Regions from separate parts of the Pseudomonas serbiensis genome, predicted to be linked through region 2. Evidence: riboswitches for the same ligand, from Rfam matches in the RefSeq annotation. Region 2 holds a riboswitch; the other holds the start of a gene.
The links. Region 2 has a riboswitch for cobalamin ahead of Q6A51_RS02285 (CbtB domain-containing protein). Riboswitches for the same ligand answer to the same signal wherever they lie in the genome.
Positions count from the first base shown of each region.

Region 1: it holds a riboswitch for cobalamin, as region 2 does, so the genes downstream of both, Q6A51_RS14490 (TonB-dependent receptor) here and Q6A51_RS02285 (CbtB domain-containing protein) in region 2, are expected to answer to the same signal.

Region 1 is NZ_JAUQOO010000010.1:57,669-61,138, forward strand. It holds gene Q6A51_RS14485 (TonB-dependent siderophore receptor) at 1-1,511, shown strand, start outside; cobalamin riboswitch at 1,624-1,829, shown strand; gene Q6A51_RS14490 (TonB-dependent receptor) at 1,938-3,470, shown strand, end outside.
Region 2 is NZ_JAUQOO010000001.1:517,879-521,348, reverse strand. It holds gene cobW (cobalamin biosynthesis protein CobW) at 1-977, opposite strand, end outside; cobalamin riboswitch at 1,086-1,297, opposite strand; cobalamin riboswitch at 1,356-1,571, shown strand; gene Q6A51_RS02285 (CbtB domain-containing protein) at 1,667-1,852, shown strand; gene Q6A51_RS02280 (CbtA family protein) at 1,864-2,568, shown strand; gene Q6A51_RS02275 (cobalamin biosynthesis protein) at 2,549-2,992, shown strand; gene cobM (precorrin-4 C(11)-methyltransferase) at 3,035-3,470, shown strand, end outside.

The DNA of each region.
Region 1 (3,470 bases), on a different contig from region 2:
AAGGCCGTTTCAGCTATCGACTCACAGCCCTGGTGCGCGACAGCGGCACCCAGTACGACGCCATCGACGATGACAAGCACTACATAGCCCCGGCACTGACCTGGCAGATCAACGACGACAGCCGCCTGACACTGCTCGCCAGCCATCAGCGTACCCGGACCAGCCTGACGCCGCCCATGCGCTATGACATAACCACTTTCAGCTCGACCCCAGGTTACAAAGTGCCTTATGACCTGTTTGCGGGCGAGCCGGATTTCGACGACTACGATGGCACCTTGCAGACCTTCGGCTATCTGTTCGAGCAACGCCTGAATGACAACCTGCAACTGCGTCACGCGGCACGCTACTTCGAGTCACGCACCGACTATGACTACATCACCCTGAACAACAGCCGGATCAGCGGTGCCAATCTGTCGAGCCTGTCGCGTACTTACAACTCACGCGAAGACATTGCCACCGGCTGGACCAGTGACAGCAGCCTGCAACTGGATCTGGAAAGCGGGCGCTGGAAACATACCCTGCTGGGCGGCCTGGACTACTACCGCAAGACCTACGACAGCCACCGTTTCAGCGGCAGCGCACCGGCGCTGGACCTTGCCAACCCGGTATACGGCAACCTGCCAAACGTGAACCGCAACATCGACAGCGGCTCGGACCTGCACAGCCATCAGCTCGGCATTTATTTGCAGGAACAACTGAAACTCGATGATCGCTGGCTGCTGATGATCGGCATGCGACAGGACTGGGCCGACAACAGCACCCGCAACTACCGTGACAATTCGCGCAGCACCACTGACGACAGCAAGACTACTGGACGCATCGGGCTGGTCTATCTGGCCGAAAACGGTCTGGCGCCCTATATCAGCTATAGCCAGTCCTTCCTGCCTTCGTCCGGTACCGACGCCAATGGCGATGCCTTCCTGCCGACCGAGGGCGAGCAGTATGAAATCGGTATCCGCTACCAGCCTCCTGGCCGGGAAATGATGATCAGTGCTGCGGTCTACCAGTTGACCCAGAGCAACGTCATCACCTCGATTGCCGGCTCGGACTTCGACGAGCAGACCGGCAAGGAGCGCAGCACCGGTTTTGAAGTGGAAGCCAAGGCCCAGTTGACCCCGCAACTGGCCATGAACGCCGCCTATGCCTACACCGATGCCCATATCATCAAGGATAACGATGAGGTGCTCGAAGGCTCACGTATCGAAGGTACGCCTTACCATAACGCTTCGTTGTGGCTGGATTATCGTTTCGACTCGATGGGCCTCAATGGCCTGTCGATTGGCAGCGGCGTGCGTTATGTCGGCACCACCCACACCTCGCCCAGCGTCACTGACCGCAAGATCCCGGCCTATACGCTGTTCGATGCCCGAATCAGCTATGACCTGGACGACAACTGGCAAGTCAGCGCCAAGGCACAGAACCTCACCAACGAGAAATACCTGTACTGCGCCAACTCATGCCGCTATGGCGATACCCGTAGTCTGGTGGGGGCTGTCAGTTATCGGTGGTGATCTCTTCGCGAATGAATTCGCTCCTACACGGGCTGCGTAGGAGCGAATTTATTCGCGAACCCCCTCACCGCCAACAAACATCAGTCATTGACGACCTCCAGATTCAATGATCTGATGCGCGCCAGTTTCAGGTGTCCCATGCCGCCGTGCATGGGATTAAACGGGAAGCCGGTGCGTCACTCCCAGTGATCAGTCCGGCGCTGCCCCCGCAACGGTAAGCGAGCGAAGCATTCGACAGACCACTGTGCCAAGGCATGGGAAGGTGAATGCTTCATGACCCTCGCAAGCCCGGAGACCGGCCTGCAACCTTGTTTGGCAAACCCGCGGTGGGCGGGCGCAGGCCGGTCTTCGCGGGCTTTTTGCGCCCGCGATTCCCTATGCGTTGTTCCCTCCGGGATTCATTCATTCCTGATTGGCTGGAATCGCATGTCCCGTTCTTCCCTGCTTCAATCCCTGGCGAATCGTTCGCTACAGATCAGCCTTCTCGCGCTCCCGTCCCATGCGTGGGCTGCTGACGAGCAAACCCTGGCACTGCCCTCGGTCGCAATCACTGGCAGCGCCGATACGCCAGTAACCGATCTGGCAACCCCGACGCCCACCGGTTCGCGCCTGAACCTCACGGCACTGGAAACCCCGGCCAGTACCAGCAGCCTCGACAGCCAGATCATCGAAAGCCGCAATAACCTCACCGTTCAGGATGCGGTCACCCGTTCGCCAGGCATCACCAGCATCGCAACGCCTGGCGATGGCAATACCGCGTTGTCCGCACGTGGTTTTACGGGGCATTCCTCGGTCATGACCCTGTTCGACGGCTCGCGCCTGTATACCGGCGCAGGTACTCAGACCTTCCCGGTTGACCCGTTCATGGTCGAGCGTATCGACGTGATCCGTGGCCCGGCTTCAGTACTTTATGGCGAAGGCGCTACCGGCGCCGTGATCAACGTGGTGCCCAAAAAACCTTTCGAGGGCGAGATCCGCAATCGCCTGCGCCTGGGTTACGGTTCCAATGACCGTCAGCAACTGGGCCTCGACAGCGGCGGTTCGCTGAGCGACACCCTGAGCTATCGCCTTACGCTGAATCAGCAGGAAAGCAATGGCTGGGTCGATAACGGCAATTCCCGCAGCCTGGCCATGAGCGCAGCCCTGCGCTGGCAAGCCACCGATGACCTGAGCTTTACCCTCGCCCATGAACGTGGCGACAGCGAGCCGATGAACTACTTCGGCACACCGCTGATCGATGGCCACTACCGCGACAGCCTGCGCGACAAGAACTACAACCTGCGCAATGCCGTGCAACGCTACAACGATGAATGGACCCGCCTGAACACCGACTGGACCATCAACGATAACGTCAGCGCCAGCAACCAGCTCTACTACATCAAGAGCCGCCGCCACTGGCGCAACGCCGAAGTCTATAGCTGGAGCAGCGCTCAGGGTCAGTTGTTGCGTGGCGACTACCTGGAGATCAAGCACGACCAGGAGCAGATCGGCGACCGCCAGAGTTTCACATTCAACCATTCGCTGTTCGGCCTGGACAGCCGCACGGTGGTCGGAGCCGAATACAACAGGATTCGTTTCGACGTCGCCAACAATTCGCCTTACACCGATATCGGTGGTGACTTCATAGACCCATGGAATCCGGCATCCGGTGATTTCCAGAGCCAGTCACCCTTCCTGCCGCTGACCGAAAGCACCACGCGCACCTTTGCCCTGTTTGCCGAAAACCGCCTGCAACTGTCAGACCGCTGGTCCTTGGTGACTGGCATCCGCCGCGACCAGAACCACCTGGACCGCAACGCCCTGCGTACCGATACCCGTAGCGACCGAAGCCTCACCGGCGGTAACTGGCGCGCAGGCCTGGTGTTTGCCGTGACCGATCAACTGTCCCTGTATGGCCAGTACTCCACCAGTGAAGACGGCGTCAGCAACCTCATCAGCATGAACCCGACCCAGCAGCAG
Region 2 (3,470 bases):
TCATCAGCCTTCCATGCACGGTCAAAGTGCTTGTCGAAACGAGTGCCCACACCCTGAATCAAGAGACGCATCGGCTTGCCGGGAATCGCGGCAAAACCTTTGACGCGCAGGATACCGTGCTGAACGACCATGCGGTTCAGCACGTTCAGCAGGAAGGCCTCTTCGGCTGGCGGCAGCTTGATGGAGATCGAATCGAATACATCGTGATCGTGGTCATCATGATCATCGTCGTCATGATGGTCATGGTGAGTCTTGCGGCTGTCGATATGCAGTTCCGACTCCGCGCCAATGCCCAGCAGTACATTGATTGGCAGACGGCCATTGCTGGCCTCGATGACCTTGACCGCTGGCGGCAGTTCTTCGGCAACTTCGGCACGTACCGCCGCCAGACCTTCGGGATCGATCATGTCGGCCTTGTTGAGGATCACCAGGTCGGCACTGGCCAACTGATCAGCAAACAGTTCATGCAGCGGGGACTCATGATCCAGATTCGGGTCGAGCTTGCGCTGGGCGTCCACTTGATCCGGGAAAGCCGCGAAAGTGCCTGCGGCAACGGCCGGGCTGTCGACCACGGTTATGACCGCATCGACGGTGCAGGCATTGCGGATTTCCGGCCACTGGAAAGCCTGGACCAGCGGTTTTGGCAACGCCAGACCCGAGGTTTCGATAAGGATGTGGTCCAGGTCGGCGCGACGCGACACCAATTCGCGCATCACCGGGAAGAACTCTTCCTGCACCGTGCAGCACAGGCAGCCATTGGCCAGTTCGTAGACACGACCAGTGGCTTCTTCTTCGGTGCAACCGATGGTGCATTGCTTGAGGATTTCGCCGTCGATGCCCAGCTCGCCGAACTCGTTGACGATCACCGCGATACGACGCCCTTCGGCGTTATCGAGCATATGCCGCAACAAGGTGGTTTTACCCGACCCCAGGAAACCGGTAACGATGGTGACGGGAAGTTTGGCCAGTGTTTTCATCGGATGCCCTTTGGCAATACGGCGGGCAAGCAGGACGAGAACCGTGCGCTGCGCACGGATCGATTCGCCACCGGATCACCCCGCCCGGTTGTAGTGAGAATTCGTGGGCCTGTGGCCCGGTTCGAGGCAGGTCTCCTGGCTGACGGCGGCGTATCGGCGGTGCTGGCCGACAGGCATTCATCGCGCCTTCCCGCTTGCGCAGTGGCCATGCAATGAACATCACCGTTTACAGTTGCGGGGGCAGCTGCGGCTTGGACCGCATTCCCGTCTTAGCTCTACCCTCCTGCAGAAGGCAGAGAACCTCAAGTGCGCAAGGCTACGCAGTGGTCGAGGGCAGGTCAATCGTTCAGATTGACGTTCAGTGGCTGCCATGCTCTCCTATTACAACTTGTTACGGGTGCCCTTCACGGGGTGAAACGGGAAACCGGTGCGCTCATTCACGCATGAGCAAGTCCGGCGCTGCCCCCGCAACGGTAAGCGAGAGAGGGTCAGAACCACTGTGCCACGGCATGGGAAGGTGATCCTGAAGGTGTTGAACGCTGCACATCAACGCCCCTCGCGAGCCCGGAGACCGGCCCGATACTGACTCAATGACACACCCGCGGTGGGCGGGCGCAGTTGAAACCTCCTGGCGCCCGTCAGAAGGTTCCTGTGCGCATGCCCGCCTGTCGAAACCAGAGGGAAGCGCCATGTCCACCATCAGCAGCAGCCAGTCGAGCACAGCCACATCCACCCAGACCCAACGCCTGACCGCCGCCATCAGCGCTGCGATTCTTGGTGCGTGCCTGGTGTATTTCGCCGGTTTCTCGCACATCGCCGCCGTTCACAACGCCGCGCACGACACCCGCCACAGCGCCGCCTTCCCTTGCCATTGAGACCTGACGCCATGTTCAAGCGAATCATCCAGACCGCAGGCTTCAGCGGTCTGCTGGCGGCACTGCTGCTGACCTTGCTGCAAAGCTTCTGGGTCGCGCCGCTGATTCTTCAGGCCGAAACCTACGAAAAAGCACCTGCCGAGCACGTGCATGAACATGATCATGCCGAAGGCGCAGCCGCCGGACACAGTCACGACGAAGAGGCCTGGGAACCGGAAGACGGCTGGCAGCGCATCCTCTCCACAACCGGTGGCAATCTGGTGGTCGCAGTCGGTTTTGCCTTGATGCTGGTCGCGCTCTACACCCTGCGCGCACCGGGCCGCACCTCCCAGGGCGCGCTATGGGGGCTGGCCGGTTTTGCGGTTTTCGTTCTGGCACCAACGCTGGGGCTGCCGCCCGAACTGCCGGGCACTGCGGCCGCCGACCTGAACCTGCGCCAATACTGGTGGATCGGGACTGCGGCTTCCACGGCTGCCGGGCTGGCCCTGATCGCCTTCGGCCAGAACTGGCTGTTCAAAGTGCTGGGCGCGGCCATTCTGGTAGTGCCGCACCTGATTGGCGCACCACAGCCGCTGACCCACGAGAGTCTGGCTCCTGAAGCACTGGAATCACAGTTCATCATGGCTTCGCTGCTGACCAACGCACTGTTCTGGATTGCTCTGGGCCTGATCAGCGCCTGGCTGTTCCGTCGCAACAATGCCGACCTGCACGCCTGATCACACCCCCGCACAGCCCCGTCCTGTCCTTGTGGCAGGCCTGGGCTGCCAGCGTGGCTGCCCATCCACGCACCTGCTGGAGCTGATCGAAAGCAGCCTGAAAGCCCACGCTCTGGAGATCGGAGCCATTACCGCCCTCGCCTCCATCGACCTCAAGCAGGACGAGCCGGGCTTGCTGGAGCTGGCTGAATACCTGTCAGTACCGCTGATTTTCTTCGATGCCTCTCAACTGGCACGATACGAACCGCAACTGACCCATCGCTCGCCAACGACGTTCCAGCACACCGGCTGCCACGGCGTTGCCGAAAGTGCAGCGCTGGCACTGGCCAGCCAGTTGGGCAACAGCCCTGCAACACTGGTGATCGAACGCCAGAAAAACATCAGGGCAACATTTGCCTTGGCACGCGCCCCTGGGCAGGGTTGATAATCCGCTGCTCATTTATCCCGCTCGATTCAGGAGAATCCATTGACCGTCTTTTTCATCGGTGCAGGCCCAGGCGACCCGGACCTCATCACCGTCAAAGGCCAACGACTGATCAACAGCTGCCCGGTCATCATTTACGCGGGTTCACTGGTGCCAGTCGCGGTGCTGGATGGCAATCGGGCCATTCAGGTGGTCAATAGTGCCGAGTTGCACCTGGAGCAGATCATTGCCTTGATGAAATCTGCTCATGAACAGGGCCGGGATGTGGCCCGCGTGCATTCCGGTGACCCGAGCCTGTACGGTGCGATTGGCGAACAGATTCGTTGCCTGCGCGAGCTGGGAATTCCCTTCGAGATCATCCCCGGCGTAACAGCCACGGCGGCCTGCGCAGCACTGCTGGGCACCGAACTGACACTGCCGGACATTTCCCAGAGCGTGATCCTGACCCGCTATGCCGACAAGACCTCAATGCCACTTG